2 regions of the Stenotrophomonas sp. FW305-3-2-15-E-LB1 genome follow, and region 2 is predicted to be linked to the other one. Evidence: riboswitches for the same ligand, from Rfam matches in the RefSeq annotation. Region 2 holds a riboswitch; the other holds the start of a gene.
The links. A riboswitch is a leader RNA that binds a small molecule or an ion and turns the genes downstream of it on or off. The one in region 2 is predicted to bind thiamine pyrophosphate.
Positions count from the first base shown of each region.

Region 1 (5,153 bases), on a different contig from region 2:
ATGCCCTTCGCCAACCCGGGCCGCGGCGAGTACGGCACCTACTTCATCGGTTACACGCGCCGCCTGTGGGTGATCGAGCAGATGCTCGAGCGCATGTTCATCGGCAACCCCGCGCCGCTGCACGACCGCATCCTGGATTTCTCCACCGCTACTACCGGCGTCACCTTCTTCGCGCCCTCGCGCAAGGTGCTGGCCGACCTGGGCGACTGACCCTCACGCCACGCGTGAAGGCCATGTCCCGTAGATCCACGCCATGCGTGGATGGCCGTCCGGTAGATGCCAACCTTGGTTGGCAGAAGCACGCCAACCAAGGTTGGCGGCTACCGAAGCTCCTGCTCGCGCGCCGCAGCGCTCCACGCGCGCAGGCCGAACGCGGCCAGGCCCAGGAAGAACACGTACAGCGCCGCGGTCACGTGCAGCGACTTGAACAGGTACGCGCCCACATAGACCACGTCCACCGCGATCCACACCCACCAGCACGCCACATGGCGGCGCGCCTGCCACCACTGGCCGACCAGGCTGAGCGCGGTCAGCATCGCATCCAGCCACGGCAGCGCCGCATCGGTGAAGGTGTGCATGGCGGTGCCCAGGGCGATGCCACCGCACAGGCCGAGGGCCAGGTCGCGCAGCGCCTTGCCGCGCGCCAGCGGCACGATGCGGATGCTGCCCTCGTCGGCGGCATGCTGGCGCCAGTTGATCCAGCCATAGACCAGGAAGCCGCCGAAGGCGACCTGCAGCAGCGTGTCCGAGTACAGCTTGGCCTCGGCGAACACCAGGCCGTACAGCGCCACCGACAGCAGGCCCACCGGCCACGCCACCAGCCGCCGCCGGGCCATCAGCCAGACGCCGAGCACGCTGCACAGCGCTGCGGTCCACTCGAGCAGGACGCCGCTCACAGCGCGAACGTCACCGACAGGCGGGCCTGCCGCGGTGCGCCGGGGAACAGGTAGTAATCACCACCGCTGCTGCCGGTATCGCGCCAGTAGAAGCGGTTGAAGACGTTGTCCACCGACAGGTTCCAGGTCACCGCACGTTCGTGCAGGCGATGCTGGAAGCGCAGGCCGGCATCGAACACCGAGTAGTCCGGCGCGCGCACGCCGCCATCGGCACGGGCCACGTTGGAGGAGGCATAGCGCCAGCCGCCGGTCACGTCCAGGCCCTGCACGAAGGGCAGCGCATAGGCCAGGTGCACGCTGGCGCGCACCTTGGGCACGTTCACCAACTGGTGGCCTTCATAGGCCGGCGTGCCGGCGTCGCGCGCACGCGCCTGCAGCACGCTGGCACTGGCCACGATCTGCAGGGCATCGGTCAGCTGGCCGTTCGCGGTCAGCTCCAGGCCGGTGTGGGTCTGCGTGCCCTGCTGCACGAAGGTGTAACCGGCCTCGCTGTCGTCCGGCTGGGCGAACTGGTACGGCTGGGCGATGCGGAACAGTGCCGCGCCCACGGTCAGTGTGTCGGCCGGGACGTACTTCACGCCCACTTCCAGCTGCCGCGACTGCACCGACGGCAGGAATTCATCGGCATTGGAGGTCCAGAACGGGGCCTCCTGGCCCAGCGAGATGCCGCGCACGTAGCTGCCGTAGACGTTGAGCTGGTCATTGGCCTTCCACACCAGCGCGGTCTGCGGCAGGAAGCGCGACAGGCGGCTCTGCCGCTGCGGGGCACCGCGCTTGTCATAGGCACGCTCGTCCAGGCGCACGAAGCGGCCACCGGCCAGCCACTGCCAGTCATCGCCGAGGCTGATGCGGTCCAGCGCGAACACGGACGTCTGGCGGCTGTCGAGGCGGCGCGCGGAGGGGCCCGGCTGCAGCGGCGAGGGCGCGTACACCGGCACCTGTGCGTCGTGGATGTTGGCGCTGCCCACGTACTCGTTGACGCTGGGGCGGCGGTCGACGGTGCGGCGGAAATGGTCGGCGCCGATGGTCAGTTCGTGGCTGATGCTGCCGGTGTCGAAGCGGCCGCGCAGTTCGGCGCGCGCCTGCTGGTTGCGGCGGGTGTCGTCCGGGCTGCGGTAGTCGTAGATGTCGTAGTCGCCATTGGGCGCGAAGTAGTTGCCCGGCGTGCTGCCATCGGCGCACTGCGCGGTGTAGTAGCAGCCATAGGCGAAGGCCACGTTGTCATCAATGACCGAGCGGCTGTAGCCCACCGACACGCGCGACTGCCAGCGCTCGTTGAAATCGTAGGTGTGCAGTGCGGTGATGTTGGTGCTGGCGATGTCCACCGGCCGCTGCCATGGCTGGTAGCCCAGCAGGTGCTTGCGGTCGACGCCGCGCGGCAGTTCGCTGGCGCCCAGCAGCTGGTAGCCGGACACCGAGCGCTGCGTGCTGGTCTGGTAGTTGGCATCCACTTCCAGCTTGCCACGTTCGCCGATCAGCCAGTCCGCCGCCAGCGAGTAGAAATTGCGGTTGCCATCGGCATGTTCGACGTAGGAATTGCTGGCATCCCAGGCGGCATTGAGGCGCACGCCAAACCGCGGCGTGATCCAGTGGCCGATATCGGCGGCGACATAGCGCGAGCCTTCCGAATCGGTGCCCAGGGTGACGGTGCGCACTTCGGCCGGGCGCTTGCCCACGTAGTTGATGATGCCGCCCGGGGCCATCACGCCGGCGGCCAGGCCGGCTTCGCCCTTGAGGATCTGCACTTCCTGCACGTTCTCCAGCGCCAGGCGCTGTTCGCCGGCGATGGCCAGGCCGTTGAAGCGGTAGCCGGTCGCGGCATCCAGTGCGAAGCCGCGGATGGCGATGTTCTGGTAGTAGCCGACCGGCGCGTAGGCATCGCCCAGCGACGCATCGTTGCTGGCCAGCTCGGACAGCGAGCGCACCTGGCGGCGGTCGAGGTAGTCGCGGTCCAGCACGTTCACCGAGGCCGGCGTGTCCTGCCAGCTGCCGCCACCGAAGGCATTGGCGCGCGAGGTATCGCCGGCGGGTTTGCCGGCCTGCACGCGCACGGCGGCCAGTTCGGTCGGCGTGCGTTCGGCGCCGGGGCCGGCCACGTCGGGCGACGCCTCGGCTGCGCTGGCGTGCAGCGGCAGGGCGGCGCAGAGGGCAAGGGCGAGCAGGGTGGGGCGCAGGCAGCGGTTCATTCGGTTCGTCTTCTGACAGCAAGGGAGACGAAGCGACGGCGCACGGACGCACCTGCCCGGACGGGGGGTGCGACTGCTGCTCAAAGCTCCCTACGCCGGTGCAAACCGGATCAGGTTCCAAGGGACTCTCTCAGCCTGGCAATCCAGGCACCCCCGCTTCAGGTGACCATTTCACTACAAATGCCGGCGATTTGCGAGCCAAGGGGCCCCGATGCCCCTCACGCCGCCGCGCGCAGTGCCCGCAGCAGCCCTTGCCCTGCCTCGCTGTGGAACCATGCCGGATGCCCCAGCATGAACGGCTGCCATGCCACGTCGGCATTGGCGGTGGAGCCGGTGATGCCTTCGAAATACTCCACTTCGGACAGTGCGAAGTCGAAATGGACCATTGGCAGCAGGTCGGCCAGCAGCTGCACGCGCGCGGCCGACAGCGGCAGCACCTCGCGGTAGCCCTGCAGCAGGGCCAGGGCGATGTCGATGCGCACGGCGTCGGCACCACGCTCCAGTTCCAGCCAGGCCACCGCATTGCGCTCGATGGCCGTAGCCAGGTCGAACAGGGCGCTGGTGGGCGAGGCCAGGCCGAAATCCAGCACGGTGGCCACCGCGCCGTCGGCATCCCACAGCAGGTTGGAGACGTGCCAGTCGTTGTGGGCCCACAGCCGTGGCTCATCATGCAGGCGCGCCGCCAGGCCCGCATGCCAGGGCAGCACGTCGGCGCGCAGCTGCGCCTGCCAGGGAATGCGCGCCAGGTAGCGGGCCAGCCCAGGCCGGTTTGGCAGGTCGGCCTGCAGCGCGGCAATGGGGTCGTCGGCGCGGATCAGGTCATCGCGCGCCACCAGGATGTGGGTGCTGCGCTGGGGCGCCGCGTAGCTGGCCGACGCCTGGTGCAGGCGCGCCAGCATGCGCCCGGCCTGCCGCGCCTGCGCGCTGTCGGTCAGCAGCGACCACGACACCGCGTCGCGGTACAGGTCCGCGCCGGCACCGGCCGCATGCAGTTCATAGGTCCACGGCCCGTGTTCGACCGCCGTCGCGCCGTCAGCGGCGGCCAGGACCTGCACCACCGGCACGCCGTGTGCGGCCAGGTGGGCGATGAAGTGGTGTTCTTCCTGCAGGCAGGCGGCGCTGCGCACGCTATGGTGGTGGCGCTTGATGAACACCCGGCCCATCGCGCCTTCGATGATCGCCGCTGCCGACAGCGGGCGCGGGCTGTGCCAGTGCAGCGTGCTGTCCGCTGCCAGCGCCGGGTATCGGGTGCGCAGCCACGCGACTTCGTCGGCGCTGATTGCCGGCCAGTCGGCAGCGACCTCGTCGTTGTTGAGGCCCTGCACGCGATGGGGGGAAGAAGTCATGCCGCAGCCGCTGCCCGGAAAGGAATCACCAAGGCTGCGCATTCAACGCCATGGGCGCGGCGGACGCAACCGGCGGGGGGGAACGAAAACGGGCAGGTCAGCGACCTGCCCGTTGCCTGGATCACCAGGGAATGCTGCGCTTACCAGCCGCGATGACGGCCACGGTCGTGGTAATGGCGGCGGTCATGGCCACGGTCGTGGTAACCGCGGCTGTAACCACGGTTGTAGCCACGGTCGTAACGACGGTTGTCATAGCGACGGTCGTAGCGGCGGTCGTGGTGGTCCTTGGTGGTCAGGTTGCCGATCGCACCACCGGCCACGGCGCCGCCGACAGTCGCGGTCGGGTCGCCGTTGGAGATCAGATGGCCGGCCACGCCGCCTACCACCGCACCGACCACGGTGCGCTTGTCCTTCCTCGACATCGCGCTGGCATCGCTGACCACGGCCACGCCGGCCAGCAGGGCAAGCGCCATCGCCAGGCCACGGAAGCTGATTGCGGACGTACTGATCATGTTCGGTTCTCCTGTCTGGGCATGCCACGGTGGGCAGGGAGGGCGGGGGCGCCCCGGCTGCCGTGATGTCCACGCTGGGCTTCCAACATTGTCGGAACATTGCGCGTGTACACCGTGCGGCGTGCGCATTCATCTAGCGTCAAACGGCATGAAGCCTGCCTGAAAGTTCAATCGCCAGAGGGGAAGGATTCAGATTTTGCCGTCACGCAGGTA
Region 1 is NZ_JBYSZR010000006.1:138,900-144,052, reverse strand. Features, by position in the region: gene AC3WL7_RS06830 (Dyp-type peroxidase) at 1-210, shown strand, start outside; gene pnuC (nicotinamide riboside transporter PnuC) at 321-884, opposite strand; gene AC3WL7_RS06820 (TonB-dependent receptor) at 893-3,082, opposite strand; TPP riboswitch at 3,153-3,247, opposite strand; gene AC3WL7_RS06815 (phosphotransferase enzyme family protein) at 3,301-4,428, opposite strand; gene AC3WL7_RS06810 (glycine zipper 2TM domain-containing protein) at 4,569-4,940, opposite strand; gene AC3WL7_RS06805 (response regulator) at 5,130-5,153, opposite strand, start outside.
Region 1: another riboswitch for thiamine pyrophosphate. It lies ahead of AC3WL7_RS06820 (TonB-dependent receptor); the one in region 2 lies ahead of thiC (phosphomethylpyrimidine synthase ThiC).

Region 2 (5,153 bases):
ATTGGGCCGGGCGGGTGGGCTGGTCGGGGGACGCCGTGAATCCGTCCCTGGAGGCTTGGCAGCCGCATCCATGCGGCTGACACCCCCGCCCAACCCACCCGCCCGGCCCCTGACAGTTTCCGTGGCCGCCACCGCAGGAAAAGAAAAAAGAAGAGCAAAGGCAAAAGCAATCCGACCCCTTCTTGTTTTCCGATACACCTCATCCACGCATGGCGTGGAGAACCAACCGTCACCGGGAAACTGTCGGGGGTGGGGCGGTGTGGGTGGGCAGGACCGTTGGCGCCATGGATGGCGCCATCGAGCCTCCAGGGACGGGTTTACGGCGTGTCCTGCCCACCCACACCGCCCCGCCCAACCAGCAGAAACCCAGAGCCGCTTTTGCTTCGGCCGTTGCCGTTGCATTGAGCAGGTGCAGGGCTGCAAGCCCTGCAAAAACACAATCAATCCGAATCCTGCGCCCGCGCCGCCTCCGCCTGCGTCTCTTCCTGCGCCGCCATCTCGCGCGCAATCCAGGCATCGATCATGTGCCGCTGGCGCTGCACCCTGCGTCGCTCAAGTGTGTATTCCTGGTCCAGTACCCGGTACAGCGACACCATCACCAGCACCATCAGCAGCGCGAACGGCAACGCCGCGATCGTGATCATCCCCTGCAGCGCATCCAGGCCGCCGGCCAGCAGCAGTGCCCCTGCAATCAGCGCGATGCCCACGCCCCAGGCCAGCTTGCGCTTCAGCGGCGGATCGCCCGCTTCGTCGGTCGACATGCTGGCCAGTACCAGCACCGCCGAATCGGCCGAGGTCACGAAGAAGATCATCAGCAGCACCAGCGCGATGCACGACAGCAGCAACGGCAGCGGCATGCTGTCGAACAGGGTGAACAGCACGGTCTCGTAGCCATTGCCCAGCGCCTGCACCAGATCGGCATGGCCGAAGATCTGCGACCAGATGGCCGTGCCGCCGAACACCGAGAACCAGAAGAAGCCCAGCAGCGTCGGTGCCAGCACCACGCCCACCACGAACTCGCGCACGCTGCGCCCGCGCGAGATGCGGGCGATGAACGAACCCACGAACGGTGCCCAGGAAATCCACCACGCCCAGTAGAAGATCGTCCAGTCGGCCACCCACGTGCTGGACGAGAACGGCGACATGCGCAGGCTCATCGTCACCAGTTGGTTGAGGTAGGACCCCAGCGTGGTGGTGAACGTGTTGAAGATCGCACCGGTCGGGCCGAGCACCAGCACCAGCGCCAGCAGCAACGCCGCCAGCGCCAGGTTGAAGTTGGACAGCCACTTGATGCCCTTGTCCACGCCACTCAGCGTGGAGGCCATGTACAGCACGAACGCTACCGCGATGATGGTCAGCTGCAGGGGCACGCCGGCATGTAGGCCGAAGATGCGCTCCACGCCGGCGCCGATCTGGATGGTGCCGAAGCCCAGCGTGGTGGCGACGCCGATCGCGGTGGCGACGACGGCGGCGATGTTCACCACCTTGCCGATCCAGCCGCGGTGGTGGCGGCCGATGATCGGCTGCAGCATGTCACTGACCAGGCCGCGGCCATTGCGGTTGAACTGGAACCAGGCCATCGCCAGGCCGATCAGCGCGTAGATCGCCCACGGGTGCAGGCCCCAGTGGAAGAACGCGTAGCGCATCGAAGCGCGCGCCGCTTCCATGCTTTCAGGCGCCAGCCCTTCCGGTGGCTTGCTGAAGTGCGAGATGGGTTCGGCCGCGCCCCAGAACACCAGGCCGATGCCCATGCCGGCGGCGAACAGCATCGACATCCAGCTGGCGCGCGAGAATTCGGGTTCGGCATCTTCGCCGCCGATGCGCAGGTTGCCGAAGCGGCCGAACGCCAGGTACATCAGGAACACCAGCGCGAGGAACACCACCAGCAGGTACAGCCAGCCGATGCCGCGGATGAGTTCGCCGAGGATGCTCTGCACGACGCTGTTGAAGGGGCCGGGAGCCACGCCGGCGAGCAGCACCAGCAGCAGGACCAGTGCAATGGAAACGCGAAACACCATGAAGGAGCTTCTCCGATCAAGGGATTGAGGGGAGCGAGCCAGAGCTTGCAGCGAGTGCCGCGCATGCGGCACCGCATCACGTTACTGAACGGAATGTCATCGTTCCGTTAACGACGGTCGCTCTGTGTTCTAATGCGCGGCAAGAAGCGGGGGTACCGCGGCCTGGTGGTCGCGGTTGAGATAGTCCCTTGGAACCTGATCCGGCTCATACCGGCGTAGGGAAGCTTTGCAGTGCAGCCGTGCCCGGAGTCCGCCCAAGGACCGTCCGGGCGCGGTGCGCAGTGCGCCGCCGCTTCGTCCCTGACCTTTCTGGACGATGCCCGATGAACGCACAGCTTTCCGCCCTGCAGCAACAGGCCCAGCAACTCTCCGCCTCGGTGACCGAGCCGATTGCCGGTTCGCGCAAGATCCACGTGCCCGGCTCACGCCCGGACCTGCGCGTGCCCATGCGCGAGATCGTGCTGGCGCGCACGCCCGCGTTGTTTGGCGGCGGCGAGAACGCAGCGGTCACCGTCTACGACACGTCCGGCCCGTACACCGATCCAGAGGTGCAGATCGATCTCTCTGCAGGGCTGCCGACGTTGCGCCGTGGCTGGGTGGAGGAGCGTGGCGATACCGAGCAGCTTGATGGCTTGAGCTCTGCGTTCGGCCGTGGCCGCGAGCAGGATGCAAAGCTCGACCCCGTGCGTTTCCCGGCGCGCAGCCTGCCACGGCGTGCGCGTGCTGGTGCCAACGTCACCCAGATGCATTACGCGCGGCGCGGCATCATCACGCCGGAAATGGAATTCGTCGCCATCCGCGAAAACCAGCGTCTGGAAGCGATCCGTGATGCAGCGCTGCTGCAGCAGCATCCGGGGCAATCGTTCGGCGCTGCCATCCAGAACATCATCACCCCCGAATTCGTACGCGATGAAATCGCCCGCGGGCGCGCGGTGCTGCCCAACAACATCAACCATCCGGAAAGCGAGCCGATGATCATCGGCCGCAACTTCCTCACCAAGATCAACGCCAACATCGGCAACAGCGCGGTGTCCTCGGGCATCGCCGAAGAGGTGGAGAAGCTGGTGTGGGCCATCCGCTGGGGCGGCGACACCGTGATGGACCTGTCCACCGGCAAGCACATCCACGAAACGCGCGAGTGGATCATCCGCAACTCGCCGGTGGCGATCGGTACCGTGCCGATCTACCAGGCGCTGGAGAAGGTCGACGGCCGCGCCGAAGCGCTGACGTGGGAGATCTTCCGCGACACGCTGATCGAACAGGCCGAGCAGGGCGTGGATTACTTCACCATCCACGCCGGCGTGCTGCTGCGCTATGTGCCGCTCACCGCCAGCCGGGTGACCGGCATCGTCAGCCGCGGCGGCTCGATCATGGCCAAGTGGTGCCTGGCGCACCGCAGGGAAAACTTCCTCTACACGCATTTCGAAGAGATCTGCGAAATCATGAAGGCCTATGACGTGACCTTCTCGCTGGGTGATGGACTGCGCCCTGGCTGCATTGCCGATGCCAACGACGCAGCGCAGTTCGGCGAGCTGGAAACGCTGGGCGAACTGACGAAGATCGCCTGGAAGCACGATGTGCAGACCATGATCGAAGGCCCTGGCCACGTGCCGATGCAGCTGATCAAGGAAAACATGGACAAGCAGCTGCGCGAATGCGGTGAAGCGCCGTTCTACACGCTGGGGCCGCTGACCACCGACATCGCGCCGGGCTACGACCACATCACCAGCGCCATCGGTGCGGCGATGATCGGCTGGTTCGGCACGGCGATGCTCTGCTACGTGACGCCGAAGGAACACCTGGGATTGCCCAACCGGCAGGACGTGCGCGACGGCATCATGGCCTATCGCATCGCGGCGCATGCGGCAGACCTTGCCAAGGGCCATCCCGGTGCGCAGGTGCGCGACAACGCACTGAGCAAGGCACGCTTCGAGTTCCGCTGGGACGACCAGTTCCACCTCGGCCTGGATCCGGAGAAGGCCAAGGCCTTCCACGACGAAACGTTGCCGAAGGATGCACACAAGCAGGCGCATTTCTGTTCGATGTGTGGCCCGAACTTCTGCTCGATGAAGATCACCCAGGATGTGCGCGACTACGCCGAGGCCGGTTGGCAGCGGTAGCGCCAGGCCATGCCCGGCGAGCGCAGCGGCTTGTGGAAACCGCCGGGCATGGCCCGGCGCTACCACCACGCATCCACGCCGCACCGGCTATCCTCGCGCCATCGACCAGGGGAAGGACGCCATGCCCGTTGCCATCACCACCCGCTGGCTGGCCATCGCACGCCGTCATCCTTCCGCCTGGTTGCTGGGTGCGCAGCTGATTGCCGTGCTGCTGTACCCGGCGCTGGATGACACCGCAGGCGGGCGTGCCGCACTCGGCGTGTTCGGCATGGCCGTGCTCGGCCTTGCGCTGTGGGTGGTGCAGCGCAGCCCGCTGGGAACCTGGCTGGCGCTGGTGCTGGCCATCCCGTCAGTGGTGTTCTCCATCGCCGGTGCGCTGCTGGACCGCCCGGCGCTGGGCACCACGGCGCAGCTGCTGGAAAGCCTGCTGTATTTCTATACGGCAGGCGCGTTGATCGCCTACATGCTGCAGGACCACAAGGTCACCCGCGATGAACTGTTCGCTGCCGGTGCCACGTTCACGTTGCTCGCGTGGGGATTCGCGTTCGCATTTGCAGTGTGCCAGCAGTGGTATCCGGGCAGTTTCCAGGGCAGCGGAGAGGGCCCTCAACGCACGTGGATGGAACTGCTTTATCTGAGCTTCAGCTTGCTGTCCGGGGTAGGGCTCAGTGACGTGGTTCCACTGCATCCGCAGGCACGCGCATTGGTCATGCTGGAGCAGTTTTCCGGGGTTATGTACGTCGCTCTGGTGGTTTCGCGACTGGTCGGCCTGACCATGATCCGACGGCTCTGAAAATGAACGTCAGATAAAAATTTCGCGCCCAAAAGGGCGCGAATGATGTTGCTGCTTATGTGAATGCGTCGGCGAGAGAGAGCCTGATGTCGTCCACGCGTAGGCGAGGTAACCTGCATAGGCTAATATTCGTCGGCTTGGTTTTTTTTGCGGTATGCGCTGATGCTTTTTGCGGAATCTGGCTTCTCGCTGTGCCCCGGACTGAGTGGTATCGACCCATCG
Region 2 is NZ_JBYSZR010000013.1:49,782-54,934, reverse strand. Features, by position in the region: gene AC3WL7_RS11525 (BCCT family transporter) at 441-2,018, opposite strand; TPP riboswitch at 2,157-2,258, shown strand; gene thiC (phosphomethylpyrimidine synthase ThiC) at 2,342-4,138, shown strand; gene AC3WL7_RS11515 (ion channel) at 4,260-4,931, shown strand.